DNA from 3 places in the Streptomyces sp. NPDC059695 genome. Region 1 is predicted to be linked to each of the others. Evidence: riboswitches for the same ligand, from Rfam matches in the RefSeq annotation. Region 1 holds a riboswitch; each other region holds the start of a gene.

What was found. A riboswitch is a leader RNA that binds a small molecule or an ion and turns the genes downstream of it on or off. The one in region 1 is predicted to bind cyclic di-AMP.
Region 2: linked by a shared signal. The riboswitch ahead of ACFV2S_RS09420 (transglycosylase SLT domain-containing protein) and the one ahead of ACFV2S_RS10855 (peptidoglycan DD-metalloendopeptidase family protein) in region 1 are both predicted to bind cyclic di-AMP.
Region 3: linked by a shared signal. The riboswitch ahead of ACFV2S_RS15480 (C40 family peptidase) and the one ahead of ACFV2S_RS10855 (peptidoglycan DD-metalloendopeptidase family protein) in region 1 are both predicted to bind cyclic di-AMP.

Annotation. Positions count from the first base shown of each region.
Region 1 covers NZ_JBHWFF010000007.1:5,138-12,466, forward strand. The annotation lists gene ACFV2S_RS10840 (helix-turn-helix domain-containing protein) at 40-669, shown strand; gene ACFV2S_RS10845 (DUF6126 family protein) at 703-858, shown strand; gene ACFV2S_RS10850 (tyrosine-protein phosphatase) at 871-1,692, opposite strand; cyclic di-AMP (ydaO/yuaA leader) riboswitch at 2,033-2,220, shown strand; gene ACFV2S_RS10855 (peptidoglycan DD-metalloendopeptidase family protein) at 2,225-3,169, shown strand; gene ACFV2S_RS10860 (SGNH/GDSL hydrolase family protein) at 3,352-4,146, shown strand; gene ACFV2S_RS10865 (STM4011 family radical SAM protein) at 4,150-5,010, opposite strand; gene ACFV2S_RS10870 (STM4012 family radical SAM protein) at 5,020-6,399, opposite strand; gene ACFV2S_RS10875 (STM4013/SEN3800 family hydrolase) at 6,396-7,217, opposite strand; gene ACFV2S_RS10880 (STM4014 family protein) at 7,229-7,329, opposite strand, start outside.
Region 2 covers NZ_JBHWFF010000006.1:6,145-13,473, forward strand. The annotation lists gene ACFV2S_RS09410 (hypothetical protein) at 1-345, shown strand, start outside; gene ACFV2S_RS09415 (phosphoribosyltransferase family protein) at 493-1,797, shown strand; gene ACFV2S_RS09420 (transglycosylase SLT domain-containing protein) at 1,781-2,671, opposite strand; cyclic di-AMP (ydaO/yuaA leader) riboswitch at 2,677-2,860, opposite strand; gene ACFV2S_RS09425 (hypothetical protein) at 3,181-3,816, shown strand; gene ACFV2S_RS09430 (MFS transporter) at 3,910-5,343, opposite strand; gene ACFV2S_RS09435 (MarR family winged helix-turn-helix transcriptional regulator) at 5,340-5,798, opposite strand; gene ACFV2S_RS09440 (dienelactone hydrolase family protein) at 5,921-6,688, shown strand; gene ACFV2S_RS09445 (phosphocholine-specific phospholipase C) at 6,783-7,329, opposite strand, start outside.
Region 3 covers NZ_JBHWFF010000010.1:226,718-234,046, forward strand. The annotation lists gene ACFV2S_RS15470 (ATP-dependent Clp protease proteolytic subunit) at 11-628, shown strand; gene ACFV2S_RS15475 (hypothetical protein) at 636-941, shown strand; cyclic di-AMP (ydaO/yuaA leader) riboswitch at 1,342-1,463, shown strand; gene ACFV2S_RS15480 (C40 family peptidase) at 1,467-1,943, shown strand; gene ACFV2S_RS15485 (ATP-binding protein) at 2,007-2,444, opposite strand; gene ACFV2S_RS15490 (8-amino-7-oxononanoate synthase) at 2,615-3,793, opposite strand; gene bioB (biotin synthase BioB) at 3,937-5,169, shown strand; gene ACFV2S_RS15500 (adenosylmethionine--8-amino-7-oxononanoate transaminase) at 5,162-6,460, shown strand; gene bioD (dethiobiotin synthase) at 6,541-7,272, shown strand; gene ACFV2S_RS15510 (VOC family protein) at 7,277-7,329, shown strand, end outside.

The sequences.
Region 1 (7,329 bases):
CTTCGTCCCCCCCCCCCACGATTCTGGCGGAATGGACGCATGGACCACGTCCCCGGGGAGACCTCCCCGGACCCCGACACCCCCGGCGTCCTGCCCGACGTCGCCCCGCAGCTGCGGGCCCTGCGCCGCCGCCGGGGACTCACCCTGGAGGCCGCCGCCCAGCGGGCCGGGCTCTCGCCGGCCCACCTCTCGCGCCTGGAGACGGGGAACCGGCAGCCCTCGCTCCCGATGCTGCTCGCCCTGTCCCGCATCTACGGTACGACGGTCTCAGAGCTCCTGGGAGAGGCGCCGCCCGAGCGTGACCCGGTCGTCCGGGCCGGCCGCTCCGAGCCCGTCGAGGCCGACGGCTGGATCTACCGCCAGGCGGGCGGCGCCGGCCGCGCGCTCCAGTGCCTGCGGGTCCACGTGCCGTACGCCACCCGGGCCGACATCGTGCGCGTCCATCCGGGCGAGGAGTGGATCCACGTCTTGGAGGGGCGGGTGCGGCTCGCGCTGGGCGAGGCCGTCCACGTGCTCGATCCCGGGGACAGCGCGCACTTCGACTCGCTGACCCCGCACCGGATCGGCGCCGCCACGGCCGGCGGGGCCGAGCTGCTCTTCGTCCACACCCTGATGCAGAGCCCCGCCGCCGAGCTGTGCCTCGGCGACGGGACGCCGCATCGACGCTGACCTTCCATGACGATTCTTCAGGAAAGGACCGACATGTCCGAGAAGTCTGCACCTGTCACCGGCGAAGAGCGCGGTGAGGGCAAGTTCCCCAAGGGGCTCGTGCTCCGCCTCTTCGCCTATCTGGTGGCCGGTCACCTCTTCGCCGGCTTCCTCTACCTGCTCTTCACGCTCGGCGGGCAGAACCAGTAGCCCTCCGGGCGGTCACGCCTCCGTGAGGAGCCGCTGCCGCAGCCGCTCGCGCGTCTCCGGGGCCAGCTTCAGGCCCTCGGTCAGGTAGGCGTCCACCGAGCCCCAGGTCGCCTCGATCGCCTCGAAGGCGGCCCGCAGGTATTCCACCCGCGCGTCGAAGAGCGGGCTCAGCAGCTCCATCACCTCGGGCGACATCGCGTCCGGGGCGACGGAGCTGCGGCGCACGTTGTAGCGGCGGTGCGGGTCGTTCGACTTCACGTAGTCGGCCTCGATCGCCTCCCGCTCGACGCCGAGCGCGAGCAGGGTGATCGCGATGCCGAGTCCGGCCCGGTCCTTGCCGGCCGCGCAGTGCATCAGGGCCGGGACGCTCTCCTCCGCCATGGAGTGGAGGATCCGGCTGTGCTCCGCGGTCCGCTCGACGATCATCCTCCGGTACGACTCGGTCATCCGGGCGGCCGCCTTGCCGTCGCCGAGGACCTCCCGGAGCTGTGCGATCTCGCCGCCGCGCACCAGCTTCCAGAACTCCTTGCCGTCGGCCGGGTCGCTGAGCGGTATGTTCACGTTCCGCACGCCGGGCAGCTCGACGTCCGCGCCCTCGACCTTCCGGTCCGACTCGTTGCGGAAGTCGAAGACCGTGTGCAGGCCGAGCGAGGCGAGGAAGGCGGCGTCGCCCTCCGTCGCGTGGGCCAGGTGGCCGCTGCGGAAGAGGCGGCCGGGGCGGACGGCGCGCCCGTCCGTCGTCGGCAGGCCCGCCACGTCCCGGAAGTTGCGGACCCCCGCGAGCTCGGGCTCGGCGTCGCCGGCGGGCTGGACCTGTGGCAGCTGCTGCGTCACGGCTGCTCCTGTTCTGTAGATCGGTTCCTGGGGCAATCATCTCTTTCCCGGAGCCGGGCACGCACCCCCTCGGGCGGGAATGGGTGATCTGTCCGGATTAGGATGTTAGGGGTAACCCGCCCCGGTTGTAGGGGAGATGGGGATCGGCGCGTGAGCAGCGTCATAACCGTGACGGACCGTGCCTGATCGTCTTTTCCAAATACCCCCCGGGAAAAGGCGATCGAGGGACCGTCATCCACGGAGGGTGACCGGAATTCCGGCCGGACATCACGCGATTCCGGAGCGCGTGAAAACCGCGGCTTGTTCGCCCCGACCCCACTCGTCTAGCGTCGCGCTCACTCCGGACGGACCGCCGAATCCTGCCACCGACCGGAATCCACACTCACCCGTACGAGGCAGGAGCGGGGGACCCAGGTACTACGCCGATCCCTCGAAGAAGGACGGCTCGGGGTGAAGTCGCGTGCGAACGCGGCCGGACATCTCCAGTCCGAACCCGACAGCTCACCTCGCAGGCGCCGGAGAGGAATTCGCCATGCCCGCAAAGGGTAAGCACCGCCGCGTCAAGTCCAGCCGTCTGACCCGCGGCATCGCCGCCGCCGGTACCGGTGGCGCCGTCGTCGCCCTCCCGCTCCTCGGAGCCACCGGCGCCCACGCCGCCGAGCAGGCCGCCCCGGTCGCCGCGCCCGCCGTCGCCCAGGTGAAGGCCGCCGCCGTCGAGGCCGCGCCCGCCGGCACGAAGGCCGCGCCGAAGACGTACTCCGTCGTCCGCGGCGACTACCTGTCGAAGATCGCCGCCGAGCACCACGTCCGGGGCGGCTGGCAGAAGCTCTACCAGGACAACCGTCAGGTCGTCGGCGAGGACCCCTCGCTGATCCTGCCCGGCATGAAGCTCACCCTCGGCGCGAAGGGCACCGCGAAGCCCGCCGCGCACAAGAGCGCGGAGAGCTCCGGCAAGAACGGCGACACCCCGCGCGCCTCGCGGAGCAGCGAGCGCTCCTCGGCCCCGGCCGCCGCCGAGGCCGCCACCGCGTCCGCCCCGGCGTCGTCCTCCTCGGCCGGCACGACCTCCTCCTCCGGCTGGGTCGCGCCCGTCAGCGGCGGTCTCGGTACCCCGTACCACGCCTCGGGCTCCATGTGGTCCTCCGGCTACCACACCGGTGTCGACTTCATCGCCTCGACCGGCACCACCGTCGTCGCGGTCGGCCCCGGCACCGTCTACTCCGCCGGCGACGGCGGCGCGTACGGCAACCAGGTCGTCATCCAGCACGCCGACGGCACCTTCTCGCAGTACGCCCACCTGTCCTCGATCTCCGTCTCCGCCGGCCAGACCGTCACCGGCGGCCAGCAGATCGGCCTCTCCGGCGCGACCGGCAACGTCACCGGCCCGCACCTGCACTTCGAGATCCGGACGGGTCCGGAGTACGGCTCCGACATCGACCCGCTGGCGGCCCTGCGCTCGCACGGCGTGAGCATCTGACGCACCATCGGCGCCCTTCGGCGCCTTTGCGGCACCTCTCGGCAGCGGAGGCCCGGCACACCTGTGCCGGGCCTCCGGCGTATTCCGGCTTGGCGGAATCTTTATCGGTGGCATATGTCACCCGCCGTCAACCCCTCCTTACGGTCGCGTAGGTCACAACCAAAGGTGAAGGATGTGCTCCCGTGGCAGACGATTCGAGATCAACAGACAAGAACGCATTCGGGTCGTACGCGGCGATCGGTGACAGCTTCACCGAGGGCGTCGGAGACCCCGGGCCCGACGGGACGTACGTCGGCTGGGCGGACCGCTTCGCGGTCCTGCTCGCCGACCAGCTGCCGGAGCACGACGCCTTCCGCTACGCCAACCTGGCCGTACGCGGGCGCCTCCTCGACCAGATCGTGGCGGAACAGGTCCCCCGGGCGAAGGAACTCGCCCCCGACCTGGTGACCTTCTGCGCGGGCGGGAACGACATCATCCGCCCCGGAACGGACCCCGACGAGGTGGCCGAGCGCTTCGAGCGCGCCGTCGCCGACCTCACCTCCGCCGTCGGCACGGTCATGGTGACCACCGGCTTCGACACCCGGGGCGTGACCCTCCTCAAGCACCTGCGCGGCAGGATCGCCACGTACAACGGTCACGTCCGGGCCATCGCGGACCGCTACGGCTGCCCGGTCCTCGACCTGTGGTCGCTGAGGTCCGTCCAGGACCGGCGCGCCTGGGACGACGACCGGCTGCACCTGTCGGCCGAGGGACACACCCGCGTCGCGCTGCGCGCCGCCCAGGTCCTCGGCCTGCCGGTGCCCGCCGACCCGGACCAGGCCTGGCCGCCGGTCCCGCCGCGCGGCACGCTGGAGGTGCGCCGCGACGACATCCACTGGGCCAGGGAGTACCTGGTGCCCTGGATCGGGCGGCGGCTGCGCGGCGAGAGCTCGGGCGACCACGTCGAGGCGAAGCGCCCCGATCTCATGCCGCTGTAGGCCTCAGGCCCCGCCCGCCGGGGGCGCGGCCGGGATCCGCTCCAGGACCCCGCCCGCGAAGACGTCGTACAGCGGCAGCGTCTCCAGGTGGACGTAGCCGATGTGGCAGTCGCACAGGGCGAGGGGGCAGGTGCGGGGACGCAGGGCGGCGCGGTACGAGCCGTCGTACAGGTTCCCCAGCTCGGCCCTGACGAAGTGGCAGCGCCGCACCGTCCCCTCGCCGTCCACCGAGATCACCGACTCGCCGGTGCGGCAGGGCAGCCCCGCCGAGCGGTGCGGATGCCGGCTGTACGGGAAGAGCGGGTCCAGCTCGGTCCAGCCCCCGGCCTCCGCGTCGGTGTACGTGTGCCCCTCGGCCGCGTTCACCCAGAGGTAGACGTGCGGCGGCAGGGCGGCCCGCAGCCGGCGGGCGTCCTCCCGGTGCTCGGGCAGACCGACCACCCCGACGCTGTACCGGACGCCCCGCTCCGCGAGCTCCCGGCACCTGGCGAGGAACCGCTCCTGCGGCGTCTGCCCCGGGTGGTACGTGCACCAGAGGGCCACGCTCTCCGGGTCCGCGTCGGCCAGCCACTCGGTCCGGCAGCTCAGGTTGGTCTGGATCGCCACCCGCTCCACGTGCGGCAGCCGGGACAGCTCGACCAGCGCCCGCCGGTACCAGGAGCGGACGAGGCCCTCGCCCCACGGGGTGAACAGGATCCGCAGCCGGTCCCCGGTCTGCGCGGCCGCCCAGCCGGTGAACCGTTCGAGGGCGGCCCGGTCCGCGCGCAGCTGCTCGCGGCTGTCCCGGCGCTTGGCGAAGGGGCAGTAGGGGCAGTCGAAGTCGCAGGAGGCGAGCGGCCCCCGGTAGAGCACGGTGAGGTCCACGGTCGCCGCCTACTTCGTCTCGTACGCGGCCATCGCGGCCCGTACGGCGGGGGAGAAGAGCTCCGGGCCGAGCCCGTCCGAGTGGGCGAGCCCCTCGGGGGACAGCCGCAGCAGGCCCGCCGGGGCGTCCGCGATCCAGCCGTACTCCTCGAACCGGGCGAGCTCCGGGCCGAAGTCCGCGAACGGCGAGGACCCGAACCGCTCCTCGTACCCGGCGACCTCCATGCCCCCGGCCTGGAGCAGCGACTGCAGCAGATGACGCCGCCGGGCCTCGTCCGCGTCCACCGCCCGGCCCACCTCGGCGCGGGAGAAGTCCTCCGTCTCCGTGTACGCGTCGATGATCGAGCGGATCTCCCGCATGTCCACGGCGTAGTCGAAGGAGTAGTGCAGCGCCGAGGTGTACGAGCGGGCGCCGCAGCCCAGGCCGATCATGCCGTCCGTCTGGCAGGCGTAGTCGTCCGGTCCGGCGGGACCGGCGTCCGCCCGGCGGAACATCCGCATCGACACCTGCTCGTAGCCCTGCGCCAGGAGGTGGTCCCGGCCGTACCGGTAGAGCCGGAGCCGGTGCTCGTCCCACGCGCGGTCGGCCGCCGCCGGGTCCTGGATCCGGCCGAGGCCGGTGAGCGGGCGCACGTACAGCGGATACAGGTACAGCTCCTCGGGCCGCCAGGCGAGGGCCGCGTCCAGCGACACCCGCCACGACCTCTCCGTCTGCCCGTCGATGCCGTAGATCAGGTCGATGTTGAGCACCGGCACCCCGGTGTCCCGGATCCGGCCGAGCGCCGCCTCGACGTCCGCGCGGTGCTGCGGCCGGACCGCCGCCCGCGCCTCCGCCTCCACGAAGCTCTGCACGCCGATGCTGAGCCGGGTCGCGCCGCGGTCCGCCAGGAGCGCGAGCCGGTCGGCCGTCGCGGTCGCGGGGGAGGTCTCCACGGAGAGCGGCACCGCCCGCAGGTCCACCCCCGTCCGCCTCTCGGCGATGTCGCACAGCCGCTCCAGCTCGGCGGCGGTGAGGAAGGTGGGCGTGCCGCCGCCGAACGCGGCCGTCGCGAACCGCACCGGCGACGCGTCCCCGAGGGCCTCGCGGACGGCGGCGGCCTGCCGGTCGAGGGCGTCGAGATAGCGGGTGGTCAGCTCGTCCGGGGCGCCGATCCGGGTGAAGAGGTTGCAGAAGCCGCAGCGGACCTCGCAGAACGGTATGTGCGCGTAGAGGGAGAGCGCGTCCTTCGGCTCCCCGGCCCAGAGCGCGGCCAGACCGGGGCGCCCGGGGAGCGCGCGGTACGCCGTCTTGTGCGGATAGGCGTAGACGTAGCTCCGGTACGGACGGGGGGTGTCGCCCGGGGAAGGGCGGGCGGTGCCGCTCGGGGAAGTGCGGGTCGTGGCGCTCATGCCGCCACCCCGCCCTCGGGCCCGGCCAGGACGAACTGCGCGTACGGCACGGTCCACACGACCTCGTGGCCCAGCCGGTGCCCGGTGAAGCCGTCCTCGCCGTACGCGGTGCCGTGGTCGGAGCACACGATCGCGAAACAGGGGCGGCGGCGGCTCATCGCGGCGAAGAGCCGCCCGATGTGCCGGTCGACGTACTCCAGGGCCGCCGCGTGGGTCTCCCGGGAGTCGCCGGCCTCGCGGGTCGCGCCCGGCAGATGGAACCAGTTGGGCTGGTGCAGCGCCGACACGTTGACGAAGAGGAACAGGCGCTCCTCCCGCGGCAGCCCGGCCACGACCTCCTCGGCACACGCGACCTGGGACTCGAAGGAGCGGGGGGAGGCGACGCCGAAGGAGGGCTCCCAGTGGCTCTCCTCGAAGAGACCGGGGAGCACGGAGCCGAGCGGCGGCTGCTTGTTGAAGAAGCCGACGCCGCCCACGCAGACCGTCCGGTAGCCCGCGCCCGCCAGTGCGGACACGATGTCAGGGGAGTCGTGGACCCAGGTGCCGCCGGCCGTCGACTCGCTGCCCGCGAAACGGGCCGCGAACAGCCGGGGGTGGGGTCCCTGCGCCGCCGGGGTCGGCAGGAAGCCGGCGAAGATCGCCTGGTGGGAGGCGTACGTGAAGCTCCCGGGCGCGTGCCGCCGCTCCCAGACGCCGCCGGGGAGGTGGCGCGCCAGGTTCGGGATGCGGCCCTCCGCCGCGAGCTCGGCCGCCACGTCGTACCGGAGGGTGTCGAGGGTGACCAGGAGCAGGTCGTGGCTGCCGACGATCGCGTTCATGTCGGGCTGGTTCACGGGGTGCTCGTTCCTGTGGTGCGAGAGGGGTACGTGAGGGGTGAGAGGCCTGAGGTGGAGCCGGGGAACTGCGCCGCCACCTGGGCCCCGTACGTGT
Region 2 (7,329 bases), on a different contig from region 1:
TCCGGCACCCGACTGGGCTCCTTCCGCAAGAACTTCGGTGCCTCCCTGCTGCGCAGCACCTGGCACCTGAGCCGGGAGGGCGGGGCGGCGGAGGTCACCGGCCAGGAGCGGAACGAGACCGTGGCGCTGCTGCGCAGGGCCTGGGAGTTCCTGCCCTTCACGGACTTCCTCCCGTTCGCCGTGCCGTACCACTTCGACTTCACCGAGGGGGAGCGGCCCGTCATGTCGGTCGACAAGCGGTTCGGGATCCGGGACCGGTACGTGCTCGACATAGCCGACCCCGAGCTCGACCGGCGCCTGGCGATAGCCCAGACCGTGGCCCTCGACGCCCTGCAGTCCCGCTGACCCGCACGGTACGGAGCCGCTCCGCCTGGGACCGAGCGGTCCCCCGGCCCGGGCCGGGGACCCGTCTACCCTGGAGAGACGGGCAGGGGGCGGGGCACGCCGTCCCTCCCCGGGCCCCAGCCGCGCAGGCGGAAGGGCGGCGGAACCATGTTCTTCAGCGATCGCACGGACGCGGGGCGGCAGCTCGCCGCCCGGCTCGGCCACCTCAAGGACCATGACGTCGTGGTCCTCGGGCTCCCACGGGGTGGCGTGCCGGTGGCGGTGGAGGTCGCCGAGGCCCTCGACGCACCGCTCGACATCTGTCTCGTGCGGAAGCTCGGGGTGCCCCACCAGCCGGAGCTCGCGATGGGGGCGCTCGGGGAGGGAGGCGTGCGCGTCCTCAACGAGCGGGTGATCCGTGAGACACGCGTCGACGACCGCGCCATCGCGGCGGTGGAGGAGCGGGAGCACGCGGAGCTCGACCAGCGCGCCCTCCGCTACCGGGGCAGCAGGGCGTCCGTGCCGCTCGACGGGCGGACGGTCGTCGTGGTCGACGACGGGCTGGCCACGGGGGCCACGGCGCTGGCGGCCTGCCGGGTCGTCCGGGCCCGGGGCGCCGCCCGGATCGTCCTCGCCGTCCCGGTGGCACCGCGCGGCTGGACGGCCCGCCTCGGCGGGGAGGCCGACGAGACCGTCAGCGTGCACGCGCCGGAGCTCTTCTTCGCGATCGGGCAGTTCTACCGGGACTTCTCGCAGACCCCCGACGCCGAGGTCATCGCGTGTCTGGAGCGGATCAGGACCGCGCGTGTCCCCGTCGTCCAGGACACGGACGTCAGGATCCCGGTCGGTGGCGTCGCCCTCGGCGGGCGGCTCGCGGTGCCCGAGGACGCGGGTGGCATCGTCCTGTTCGCGCACGGCAGCGGCAGCAGCCGCCACAGCCCCAGGAACCGGGCGGTCGCCGCGGCGCTCAACCGGGCGGGTCTGGGGACGCTGCTCTTCGACCTGCTGACCGAGGCGGAGGCGACCGACCGGGCCCATGTGTTCGACACCCCGCTCCTCGCCGGGCGGCTCGCCGGGGCCACGGAGTGGCTGGCCGCGCGGCCCGGGAGCACCGGGCTCCCGCTCGGCTACTTCGGCGCGAGCACGGGCGCCGCCGCCGCGCTGTGGGCGGCGGGCGACCCCGCGTCCCCGGTGAGTGCCGTCGTCTCGCGCGGCGGCCGGCCGGACCTGGCGGCCGAGCACCTGGCCCGGGTGCGTGCCCCGACGCTCCTGGTGGTGGGCGGCGCGGACGCGCTGGTCCTGGACCTCAACCGGCGGGCCCTGGCGCTGCTGCGCTGTGAGAACCGGCTCGCCGTGGTGGGGGGCGCCGGGCACCTCTTCGAGGAGCCGGGCGCCCTGGAGGAGGTGGCGGAACTCGCCACCTCCTGGTTCGCCGGGCACTTCCGGCGGCGGGAGATCAGTACGCCGAGTTGACGTTGTCGATGGAGCCGTAGCGGTCGGCCGCGTAGTTGCAGGCGGCGGTGATGTTGGCGACCGGGTCGAACAGGTCCATGGACGTGCCGGGCACGTGGTAGGCCAGGAAGGTCGGCTGGATGACCTGGAGGAGGCCCTTCGAGGGGGTTCCGGCGACCGCGTTGGAGTCCCAGAGGTTGATGGCCTGGGGGTTTCCGGAGGACTCGCGCATGACGTTGCGGTAGATCCCGTCGTAGGACCCGGGGATGCCCCGCTGGCCCATGATGGCCAGCGACTCGCGGATCCAGCCGTCGAGGTTGTCGGCGTAGTTGGTGGCGGCGATCGGGGCCGCCTTGACGGCGGAGGGGACGGCGACGGCCGGAGCGGCCGCGGCGGCGGAGGAACCCGTCCCGGTGGCGACGGCAGGGGTGGCGGCGCGGCGCTCGGAGCGGCTCGCCCGCTCGTTCGTGGCGGACTTCTTCGCCTTGGCCTCGGCGGGGACGGCCACCTTCACGGAATCCCGACGAATCGTCAGTTCAAGACCGGGGCGAATGAGTGACGGATTGTCACCCACGACGCTCTTGTTTGCGTGGTAAAGGCTCTTCCAGCCGCCCTGAATTCCCTTCTTCTGGGCGATCAGGGAAAGCGAGTCGCCACTCACGACGGTGTACGTACGCGCGGCGGCCGGGGCCGCGGGGGCCTTGACCGTGATCGTCGCGGCGGGAGCCGCGGGGGCCTCGACGGCGGTCTGCGGGGCGCCGGACAGGGGCGCGGCGCCGGCGACGGCCGGGGCGATGAGCGGCAGGGTCAGGGCGACGCCACCGGTGCCGACCAGGGCGAGGCCGCGGGAGACGTGGCCGAGACGGGGACGGCGGTGCTTACCGAGAGCAGGCATGACGGGTTTCCTCTCCGGCGCCTGCGGGGTGAGCTGTCGGGTTCGGACGGGAGATGTCCGGCCGCGCGCACGCGGCTGCACCCCGAGCCGCTCCGGAATCCGGACCGGCGTATTCGTGGGTCCCCCGCTCCTGCCGTCGGGTGAAAGGGAGTTTTACCGAGCGGCGGCAGGATTGGGCGTTCCGCTCGAATGGAGGTGACCGTAGGCCAGGCACGCGATCGATAACAAGGGGAACGGGTGCCGGGTATCGGTAAATGGATCACGGAATTCATGGAATTCAAGATCGATGCCGCCGGGAGACCGTTGAACTTCCTTGCCCGGTACGGGGTGGGCCGAGGTGCCGGGACGGGGCGGGGGCCGATGAGTGAGTCGCGTCACCCGGGGCGCAATGTCCGAATTGAGCTTTAATTCCGTGCTGGGTAAATAGGGGTGAAATAGGCGAGGTGGGGTGCCCGGGTGGACGACTCTCCGAGTGGGCGTAAAAGTGGCAAAACAGACATTCTTCTTGAATGATGGGGGAAGTCGACCCGGGAGCCGCCTCCATGCCGCCCTCCACCTCTCTCCTCAGCCCCGACAGCCTCGACCGCGAGGCCGCCGCCCTCTTCGAGAGCGTCACCTGGCAGCGGATCGTCACGGAGTGGACCGCCCCCGCGGAATCGCCGCCGGCCGGGGAGGGCTGGCGGGAGCTGCTCAGCGTGCCGGTGGACCGGCTCGTGGCGGACGCCCTCGCCGCCCTGCCGCCGGAGCTCCCCGGTGAGCGCCGCCTCCCCGGCCGGCTGGGGGCCGTGCTCCCGGACCGGCTGCACTCCTGGCGCCGCGTCGGCCAGGCCGAGCTGCGGCCCTCCGTGCACCTCGGCTACGCGCGCCTGGTGCTGACGGAGTGGGGCTGGCAGAACGCCCCGTACAAGCTGCGCGACGCCCGTGGGGCACGGTGCGTCTGCGGCGCTCTCCTCGCGGCCCACCGTCTCGGCTACGGCGGCGCGGACACCATGCACGAGGCGGCCGCGTGGATCATGGCCGAGCTCAGGTCACGCGGGTGGCACGGCCTGATCGGACCGTGGAACCGGGCGCCCGGCCGTACGGCCGACGACGCGGTGGCGCTTCTCGACGCCACGGTCCGCCGGGCGGCGCACGCCGGGCGCTGACCACACGGTCGCGCCCGTTCCCGCCGTGCGGCAGACGCAGCCCCGGTAACCGTCGGGCAGGGGACCTCCCGTGCGGGGACGCGTGCGTCCGGCTCACGGGTGGGTCTCGGGGGAGCGCCGGCGTGCGAGAGCGAGGCTCGTCAGGGCCGTGATCGCCATGGCGCCGATGCCGACCAGCGCCGCGGTGGTGTAGGCGCCGTCGTCGGGGAAGAGCCGGCCGGGGCCGGTGCCCGCGGCGAGGACCATCCCGCCGACGGCGCTGCCCAGGGAGTACCCGACACTGCGGACGACGTAGTGGAAGCTCATGGCGCTCGACGTCTCGCTCCGGGGCGTGACGGCCAGGATGACGCCGGGCATCACGGCCGAGAACCCGCCGACGCCGAAGCCGAGCACGCCCATCGCCGCGAACAGTTCGGCCGGGTCCGACCGGGCCGCCGCGAACAGGGCGAACCCGCCGCCGACCACGACGGCGCTGCCGGCCAGGAGCAGGGGGTCGGCGATCCGCGTCCGGACCCGCGGCGTGAGCTTGCCGGCGACGAACCCCAGAACCGAGAACGGGATGAGGACCAGCCCGGCGACGAAGGTGGTGAGCCCGAAGCCGTAGCCGGCGCCGGGTGGCGTCTGCGCGTACCGGGTGAGGAGCGTGAGCAGGAGGTACATGCCGATCCCGCCGACGAACATGGCGAGGTTCGCCCCGGCGACCGCCGGGTGCCGTACCGCCCGCACGTCGACCAGGGGCGTCGTGCTGCGCAGCTCGACGACGGCCCAGACGCAGAGCAGCACCACCGCGACGACGGCGAGGCCCGCCGCCACCGCGAGGTGCCGGCTCCACAGATCCCGCTCGCCGGCGAGCAGCAGCACCAGGACCAGCGCGGCGGCCAGGACGACCGCGCCTGCCACGTCCACGGGGGCGGAGCGGCCCTCGGGCGCCTCGGGCATGGAGCGCCACGCGGTCAGGAGGGCGGCGGCGGTGACGGCCAGGCCGAGGCCGTAGGCGGCCCGTACCCCGCCGAGTTCGGCGAGCAGTGCGGCCAGCGGGTAGCCGACGCCGGCCCCGATGACCGAGACCACCGAGATCAGGGCGATCACGGCCGCCCCGCGTTCCTCGGGGAGGTGGTCCCGGGCCACGCCCATCATCAGCGCCGTCAGCCCGAGCCCGACGCCCTGGGCGGCCCTGCCGGCCAGCAGCCACCCGAAGGGCAGCGGCAGCACGGTGAGCGCGCTGCCGGCGACGACCACCGCCAGTGTGGTGAGGATCGTGGCGCGCCGGTGCCGGCCGGCACCGAGCCGGCCCAGGACCGGCGTGGCGACGGCGCCGCTGAGCAGCGCGACGGTCAGCGTCCACTGCGCGCTGCCGAGCGAGACGTGGAACGAGGTCGCCACGCTGGTGATGAGCGGCGTCCCCAGGCTGGCGACCGCCGCCACGACCAGAGCGATGAACATCAGGGCGGGGACCAGCGGCCGCGCCTCGGAGCGCGCCACGGGGAGGGCCTTCACCGTGCCCCCGCCGGCCGGCTGCCCGGTCACTGCTTCGGGCCTTCGCGGTCCCGGCCTTCGAGCTCTGACAGGTGCTTCAGCGCCGGGAGGGCGGCCACGAGCGCCTCGACCTCGTCTTCGGTGAGTTCGCCGATCAACCGCTCGAACGCGTGGACGCCCGCCTGGCGCCGCGTCCGGACGTAGGAGGCGCCGGCCTCGGTCAGGCACACCAGCGTGACCCGTCTGTCCGACGCGTCGCCCCGCCGCTCGACCAGGCCGGACTCCTCGAGCACGCGGACCAGGGTGGTCATCGCGGGCTGGGTGACGCCCTCGACCGCGGCCAGATCGGTGATGCGCCGCGGGCCGGTCCGGTCCAGGGTGGCCAGGGTGGCGGCGGACGTGAGGCTCATGTCCCGGGGCAGGCGTCTCGTGGCCCTGGTGGCCAGGCCGTAGAGGGCTGCCCCGATGGCGGCGGACGCGCCGGGGGCGGTGTCTTGACGACTCACGCTCAAAGCATAGCGTCTTTATATTCAGAGTTTATGGAAATGGCCGCGCCGTTCCGCCGGCGGCGGAACACCCGCCGGACCGGGCTCGCCGCTCACTACCGTCACGTCCCATGACGACGACGATGACGACGGTGACGACGCGTACGGTCGAGTATCCGGCCGACGGTTTGACCATGATCGGGCACCTCGCGCTCCCGGCCGGTGCCGACCGCCGGCCCGCGGTGCTGCTCGGACCGGAGGGCACGGGGCTCAGCGACGTCGAGCGCCGCAGGGCCGACGCGCTCGCCGAGCTGGGGTACGTGGCGCTGGCCTTCGACCTCCATGGCGGGCGCTATCTGGACGATCCGGAGGAGATGCTGTCCCGCTGCCTGCCGCTGCTCGCCGATCCCGAGCGGATGCGAGGCATCGGCCTCGCGGCGCTCGACGTGTTGCGGGCCGAACCGCGCACCGACCCCGAGCGGATCGCCGCTGTCGGCTACGGCACGGGCGGTGCCATCGGTCTGGAACTCGGACGCGCCGGCGTCGGCGTGCGCGCGATCGGGACGGTCAACGCACTGACCACGGGCCGACCGGGCGAGGCGGCGCGCATTCGCTGCCCGGTCTGGACCGGGGTCGGGTCGGAAGACCCGATCATGGCGCCCGCGCAGCGGGACGCGTTCATCGCCGAGATGCGGGCCGCGGACGTCGACTGGCGCCTCACGGTCTACGGCGGAGCCTTGCACGCCTTCCACCACCCGACGGTCGACCACCCCATGGTCCCCGGCGTCGGCTACCACCCGCGGCACGCGCAGCGAGCCTGGCGCGACGTCGTGGGTCTCCTCGACGAGTGCCTGCCCGTGGCGGAGGACCCGGGCCGTGACTCAGGTGAGGAGACCGGCCCCGGGCACTGACGGGCACGTCCCCGGACGCGACCGCGCCGTACGCCGCCGCGGGCGAAGGCGGGCGGCGACCGGAAGGCCGCCGCCCGGCCGGTGGGGGCGGAGGTCAGCCGCTGACGCTCGCGGCTCCGTTCTCGATGTGGCCGGTGTACCGGCGCGACCAGGTCCCGTCGATGTCGGCGAGGATCGTGAAGTCGTACCAGCCGCCGTTGTACGCCACCGCGTTGAAGTAGTCCTCGCGGCTGGAGTTCGCCGGCACCGTGTACGTCCACGGACCGTCCGAGCGGTAGGCGTTCGAGCGGATGGTGAAGGTGACCGGCCCGGCCGAGGTGTTGGTCATCCTGAACCACAGAGCGGTCTTGCCCGTCCCCGACTCGGGTGCGTACCGCGCGGCCACCTCGACGGCCTTGCCCGCCTTGGAGGCGTCCCCGATGAACCGGCGCAGGAAGCGGTTGGGGCCCATCATCGAGATGTCGTACTTCCCCGAACCCGATCCCAGGCCGATGTTGAAGAAGTCCGTGGCCGTGTCGCCGGGGTCGACGGTGTACTGCCAGGCGGCGGTGTCCCGGTACTGGTGCGGATGGATCGAGAAGTGCGCCGACCGCCTGGCCTCCGCGCCCTGGTTGGTCATCGAGAACCAGGCCAGGATCTTG
Region 3 (7,329 bases), on a different contig from region 1:
GTGCTCAGCCATGGACGCCCGCTACGTCCTGCCCGAGTTCACGGAGCGGACCGGTTTCGGTGCACGGACCCTCGACCCGTACTCGAAGCTCCTGGAAGGCCGGATCGTCTTCCTCGGCACGCCGATCGACGAGATCTCGGCCAACGACGTCATCGCACAGTTCCTGCACCTCGATCACGCGGCCCCCGGCCAGGACATCTCGCTCTACATCAACTCCCCCGGCGGCTCGATCACCGCCATGACCGCGATCCACGACACGATGCGGACGCTCCACTGCGACGTGGCGACCACCTGCCTGGGCCAGGCCTCCTCCACCGCCGCCGTCCTGCTCGCCGCCGGCACCCCGGGCAAGCGGCTCGCCCTCCCCGGCGCCCGCGTGACCCTGCGTCAGCCGGCCATGGACGAACCCCTCCAGGGGCAGCCGAGCGACCTCGACATCCACGCGCGCGAGCTGCTGCGGCTGCGCGCCCTGGTGGCCGGGATGCTCACCGAGTACACCGGGCGGAGCCGGGAGCGGATCGACGCCGACATCGACCGCCTCACCGTCCTGGACGCGCCGGCGGCCGTCGCGTACGGCCTGGTGGACCACGTGATCACGAGCCGGCGCGACGCCGGCGCGGCGCGGTGAGCCGGCCGTGGTGCCCGAGCTGCCGCCGCTGCCCGCGCTGACGCGGGCCGAGGGCGAGTTGGTCGACGCCTACCTCGAAGTCGTCGACCTCCTGGGGAGGATCAACCCGTCCAGGGGCACGCACACCTACGGGGCGCTGCGGGCGGCGCAGGCCCTGGTGGGGCGCGCGGAGGCGCTGCTCGGGGCCCTGACGCTCATGCACGTGCGGGGCGAGAGCGAGGTGCACGCGGACACCCTGGCGCGCGCGCTGAGGGTGCTGGACGGAGAGCGCCGCACCGGCCGCGTCACGGTCCCCCGCACACCCGAGAGTTGACATTCCGGCATGTCGTGTCGAGGTCCGGACGGCCGACGCGGATCGCAGGATCGCTCCCCCGTTCGGCGTAGTCGACGAGTCGACAATGGTGTGGGGTGAGTTGCGCAACAGGTGTACACATCTGGCGGAATAGGGCATTCCGTTGCTGGTGCGGGGCTCGTGGGCCAAACCTCCGACGATCACGAAAGCAGCCTGTCCACCCGAATGGATCAGTCGTGAGGAGCCTCACATATCGCCGTTTCAGCTCGGATTTCGCCCTCGTTGTGGGTCAAGATCCCTGTCGACGACAAGCCCCCGCCATCCGAGGCGGGGCGGTCCGGGCGGACGCCGAGTCCTGCCGCTGTCCCGGATGTCTGGTCGACAGGAGTGGATCGGCAGGAGTGGAGGACCCGAGCAGTACGGGACGTACGCGCTGTTTCCGCAGCGGGGCCGTCCCTTGGGGTGAAGCCGCAGCCGCGGCCGGGCATCTTCGCCAGCCCGAACCCGACAGGTCATCCTTCGCAGGCGGCTGACGAAGGGTTGCGCATGACTGCGCAGATGCACGTCCCGTCCCTGCTGTCCCGGGCCGGAGCCGTCTCGGCTCTCACCCTCGCCGCCGTCGGCGGCACGATGCTCGCACCCGGTGCGGCGTCGCAGGCCCAGGCGGCAACCACCTACGCGAACAAGGCACTGAGCGTCGCCGCGTCCAAGAAGGGAGCCCCGTACCGGTACGGGAGCGCCGGACCCTCCAGGTTCGACTGCTCCGGTCTGACGCTCTACGCGTACAAGAAGGCGGGCAAGTCGCTGCCCCGCACCGCGCAGCAGCAGTACAACAAGACCCGGCACATCTCCGCGTCCAGCAGACAGAAGGGGGACCTGGTCTTCTTCCACTCCGGCGGGAGCGTCTACCACGTGGGCATCTACGCCGGAAGCGGCAGGATCTGGCACTCGCCCAAGACGGGGTCCTGGGTGAAGCTCGACAAGATCTGGACGTCGAAGGTCTCCTACGGCCGCGTCCGATGACGCCCGCCGGGCACTGACCGGCCCGGGGGCGCGGTGGCGCCGCCGCACCCCCGGGCCGGGGCGTCAGGCGTACGAGGCGGCCGTCCGGGTCCACGGCAGGGTGATCCAGACCGTCTTGCCGCCCTCCTCGGTCGGAGTGACCGAGAGCCGGCCGCCCGCCTCGGCGGCCAGGGACCGGATGATGACCATGCCCCGGCCGTTGTCCTGCTGGACCGCCGCCGGGAGCCGGCGGGGCCACCGCGGATGGCTGTCGGTGACCCCGATGTGCAGGCGCTCCTCGCGCTCCAGGCGGACGTCGACCGTGAAGGTCGGCGACTGGCCGAAGGTGTGCACGACCGCGTTGGTGGCCAGTTCCGAGACCATCAGGCGGATCGCGTCCGCCAGGTCGTCGGCACCGTCCAGGCCCCACCCGTCGAGGACCTCCGCGACGTACCGCCGGGCCGTGGGGACCGACGCGGGGTCGCTCGGCAGCGTGACGGATGCTTCCTGGTGGTCTGCCATGGCGACGCTGTCCCTTTCCCGCCGGGGCTTCGGCCCCGGATCGCGCTTCGCGTCAGAGTCCCACCGATCCTGCCGCTCCGCCGGGCGTTCCACCAAGATATGTCCCCATCTGTCGCCCGAAGCGGTGAACTCTGCCGCCCGTGAACGACCTTGAGGCTCCCGACGGGATGTCAGACGGCCGGTGCGGTCCGCAGGATCGTCTCCACCGCGCGCCCGATCTCCGCGTCCGACAGGTCGGCCCGGGCCGTGAGCCGCAGCCGCGAGATGCCGTCCGGGACGGACGGGGGCCGGAAGCAGCCCACCGCGAGCCCCGCGTCGCGGCAGTCCGCCGCCCAGCGCAGCGCCGCCTCCGGGGAGGGCGCGTGGACCGAGACGACGGCCGCGTCGGGACGCGCCGCGGTGAGGCCGGCCTCCGTGAGAAGCCGGTGGAGGGTGGTGGCGACCGTACGCGCCCGCCCGGCCAGGCCCGGTTCGGCCGCGATCAGACGCAGGCTCGCCAGCGCGCCGCCCGCGGCGGCCGGGGCGAGCCCGGTGTCGAAGATGAAGGTGCGGGCCGCGTTCACCAGGTGCTCGATCACCCGGGCCGGGCCGAGGACGGCCCCGCCCTGGCTGCCGAGGGACTTGGAGAGGGTCAGGGTGGCGACGACGTCCTCGTCGCCCGCGAGCCCGGCCTCGTGCGGGGCGCCGCGCCCGCCGTCGCCCAGGACGCCGAAGCCGTGGGCGTCGTCGACGACGAGTCCGGCGCCGTGCGCGCGGCAGGCGTCGGCGAGCTCGCGGAGCGGGGCCTTGTCACCGTCGACGGAGAAGACCGAGTCGCTGACGACCAGCGCCCGGCGCCCCGGGTGCGCGTCCAGGGTCTTGGCCACGGCCTCGGGGTCGGTGTGCGGGACGACGGCGGTCTCGGCACGCGCGAGGCGGCAGCCGTCGACGATCGAGGCGTGGTTGGAGGCGTCGGAGACGATCAGGGCGTCCCGGCCGCCGAGCGCGGTGAGCGCGGCGAGGTTGGCGGTGTAGCCGGACGAGAAGACCAGGGCCGCCTCGAAACCGCAGAACTCCGCCAGTTCGCGCTCCAGGCGGGTGTGCAGCCGGGTGGTGCCGGTGACGAGCCGCGAGCCGGTGGCACCGGCGCCCCAGCGCCTGGCCGCCTCGGCCGCCGCCTCGGTGACCTCGGGGCGGCGGGTGAGGCCGAGGTAGTCGTTGCCCGCCAGGTCCAGGAGGTCCGACTCGGCCGCGCGGGGCCGCAGCGTCCGCACGAGACCGGCCTCGGCCCGGCGGCGCGCCTCGGCGTCGGTCCAGTCGAAGGCGGTGCGGTGCGGGCCCGCGGCCGGCGCGTCGTCGTCCCGTGGCATGCGGCGATCCTTTTGTAGGCAGCGCACAGACCCTAACCGGAGGATGCCGAGGTCGGGATGTGGTCATCCACACACCTCGATCGGAGGCGTTTGTTCGGATCCTCCTTGGCCCGGGGGCGGGCGGTAGGCAAGGATCTCGGGTTATGGACCTCCTGAACACACTGGTGGAGAAGGGGCTGCGGCGCGAGCTGCCGACCCGTGAAGAAGCGCTCGCCGTCCTGGCGACCTCCGACGACGAACTGCTCGATGTGGTGGCGGCGGCCGGGAAGGTGCGCCGTCAGTGGTTCGGGCGCCGGGTCAAGCTCAACTACCTGGTCAACCTGAAGTCCGGTCTCTGTCCCGAGGACTGCTCGTACTGCTCGCAGCGGCTCGGCTCGAAGGCCGAGATCCTCAAGTACACGTGGCTGAAGCCGGACGAGGCCTCGCAGGCCGCGGCGGCGGGCGTCGCGGGCGGCGCGAAGCGGGTCTGCCTGGTGGCCAGCGGCCGCGGTCCGACGGACCGGGACGTGGAGCGCGTCGGGAAGACCATCGAGGCGATCAAGGAGCAGAACGAGGGCGTCGAGGTGTGCGCCTGCCTCGGTCTGCTCTCGGACGGCCAGGCGGAGCGGCTGCGGGAGGCCGGCGCCGACGCGTACAACCACAACCTGAACACCTCCGAGGCGACGTACGAGGGCATCACCAAGACCCACACGTACGCCGACCGGGTGGACACCGTGCAGAAGGCGCACGCCGCCGGTCTGTCGGCCTGCTCGGGCCTGATCGCGGGCATGGGCGAGACCGACGAGGACCTCGTCGACGTCGTCTACGCGCTGCGCGAGCTCGACTCCGACTCGGTGCCGGTCAACTTCCTCATCCCCTTCGAGGGCACCCCGCTCGCCAAGGAGTGGAACCTCACCCCGCAGCGCTGCCTGCGGATCCTCGCGATGGTCCGGTTCGTCTGCCCCGACGTCGAGGTGCGGATCGCGGGCGGCCGTGAGGTGCACCTGCGCTCGATGCAGCCGCTGGCGCTGAACATCGCGAACTCGATCTTCCTCGGCGACTACCTGACCAGCGAGGGCCAGGCCGGCCAGGCCGACCTGGACATGATCGCGGACGCGGGCTTCGAGGTGGAGGGCGCGGGGACGACCACGCTGCCGAAGCACCGCGCGGACGCCCTCGCGGCGGCCGGCGCGACGGGCGGCTGCGGTACGGCGTCCTCGGCGGGCTGCGGCTCGGAGGCCGCGTCCGGCTGCGGCTCGCACGGCGAGGAGGGCGGCGGCTGCGGTCCCTGCGGCGGTCACGCGGCTCCGGCGGCGCCCGCCGCGAACGAGGCCCGCACCGACCTGGTGGCCGTGCGCCGCCGGGGCGCCGGGACGGACCTCGCGCCGAATGCGTGACGGCGACCCCCTCGGCAACGGCGAACTCCTCGCCCTGGACCGGGCGCACGTCTGGCATCCGTACGGCCCCATGCCGGGCCGTGCGGAGCCGCTGGTCGTCGCGTCCGCGTCCGGTGTGCGGCTCCGGCTCGCCGAACCCGCCGAGGGCCGGGACGAGTTGATCGACGGCATGTCCTCGTGGTGGTCGGCGGTCCACGGCTACAACCACCCCGTGCTCAACGAGGCGGTGAGCGGTCAGCTGGAGAAGATGAGCCACGTCATGTTCGGCGGGCTCACCCACGAGCCGGCCGTCCGGCTCGCCGCCCGGCTCGTGGAGATCACCCCGGAGCCGCTGCGGCACGTCTTCCTCAGCGACTCGGGCTCGGTCTCCGTCGAGGTCGCGGCCAAGATGTGCCTGCAGTACTGGCGTTCCCTGGGCCGTCCCGGGAAGCAGCGGCTCCTCACCTGGCGCGGCGGCTACCACGGCGACACCTGGCAGCCGATGTCGGTGTGCGACCCGGAGGGCGGGATGCACGAGCTGTGGACGGGGGTGCTCCAGCCGCAGGTCTTCGTGGACGCGCCGCCGGCCGCGTACGAGGAGTCGTACGCGGAGCTGCTGCGGAGCCGGATCGCCGAGCACGCGCACGAGCTGGCCGCGGTCATCGTGGAGCCGGTCGTGCAGGGCGCGGGCGGGATGCGCTTCCACGACCCGGCGTACCTCCGGGTGCTGCGGGAGGCCTGCGACGCGCATGACGTCCTGCTGGTCCTCGACGAGATCGCGACCGGTTTCGGCCGGACGGGCACGCTGTTCGCCGCCGACCAGGCCGGGATCTCCCCCGACGTGATGTGCGTGGGCAAGGCGCTGACCGGCGGCTATCTGTCGATGGCGGCCACCCTCTGCACCAGCCGGGTGGCCGACGGGATCTCGCGCGGCGAGGTCCCGGTCCTGGCGCACGGGCCGACGTTCATGGGGAACCCGCTGGCGTCGGCGGTCGCCCTGGCCTCGATCGACCTGCTCCTCTCGCAGGACTGGCAGGTCGAGGTCAAGCGGATCGAGACGGGGCTGCGGGACGGGCTCGCCCCGGCGGCCGGTCTCCCGGGCGTCCGCGAGGTGCGGGTGCTCGGCGCGATCGGCGTGGTCCAGCTCGACCACGAGGTCGACATGGCGGCGGCGACGCGCGCGGCGGTCCGGGAGGGCGTGTGGCTGCGCCCGTTCCGCGACCTGATCTACACGATGCCGCCGTACGTGACGGGCGACGAGGACCTGGCCCGGATCTGCGCGGCGGTGCGGGCGGCCGCGGCCGCGGGCTGACCACGGGCGGGACCGCGCCCGCGTGGGCGCGGTCCCGCCCGGCCGCCCCCCCCTGTACAGCAGTGAGAGAGGACATCTTCATGACCGTCATCGTCGTCAGCGGCACCGGCACCGAGATCGGCAAGACCGTCGTCACCGCGGCCGTCGCCGCCGTCGCCACGGCCGCCGGGCGGTCCGTCGCCGTCCTGAAGCCCGCGCAGACGGGCGTCGGGCCGGACGACCGGGGCGACGCGGACGAGGTCGTACGGCTCTCGGGCGCCGCGGCCTCCGCCGAGCTGGGCCGCTTCCCCGAGCCGCTGGCCCCCGGGACCGCGGCCCGCCGGGCGGGGCTCGCCCCGGTCGGCCCCCGGGAGGTCGCCGAGGCCGCCCGGAAGCTGGCGGACGCGCACGACCTGGTCCTCGTGGAGGGGGCGGGCGGGCTGCTCGTCCGCTTCGACGAGGAGGGCGGCACGCTCGCCGACGCCGCCGCGCTGCTCGGGGCTCCGGTCCTCGTGGTGGCCCCGGCCGGCCTGGGGACGCTCAACTCGGTGGCCCTGACGGCCGAGGCGCTGCGGGCCCGCGGGATCGAGCAGCTGGGCGTGGTCGTCGGCAGCTGGCCGGACGCACCGGACCTCGCGGCGCGCTGCAACCTCGTGGACCTGCCGCAGGCGGCGGGCGCTCCGCTGCTCGGGGCCGTACCGGAGGGGTCGGGGGCGCTGGACCCGGCGGAGTTCCGGGCGGCGGCGGGCGGCTGGCTGACGGCGGAGCTCGGCGGCGCCTGGGACGCGGAGGCGTTCGCGGAGGCGCAGGCGGCTCCGGTCTCCGTAGGCTGACGTCATGCGCGCACACGTTCAGGAGATCGTCTTCGACTGCGCGGCCCCGGCGGCGCT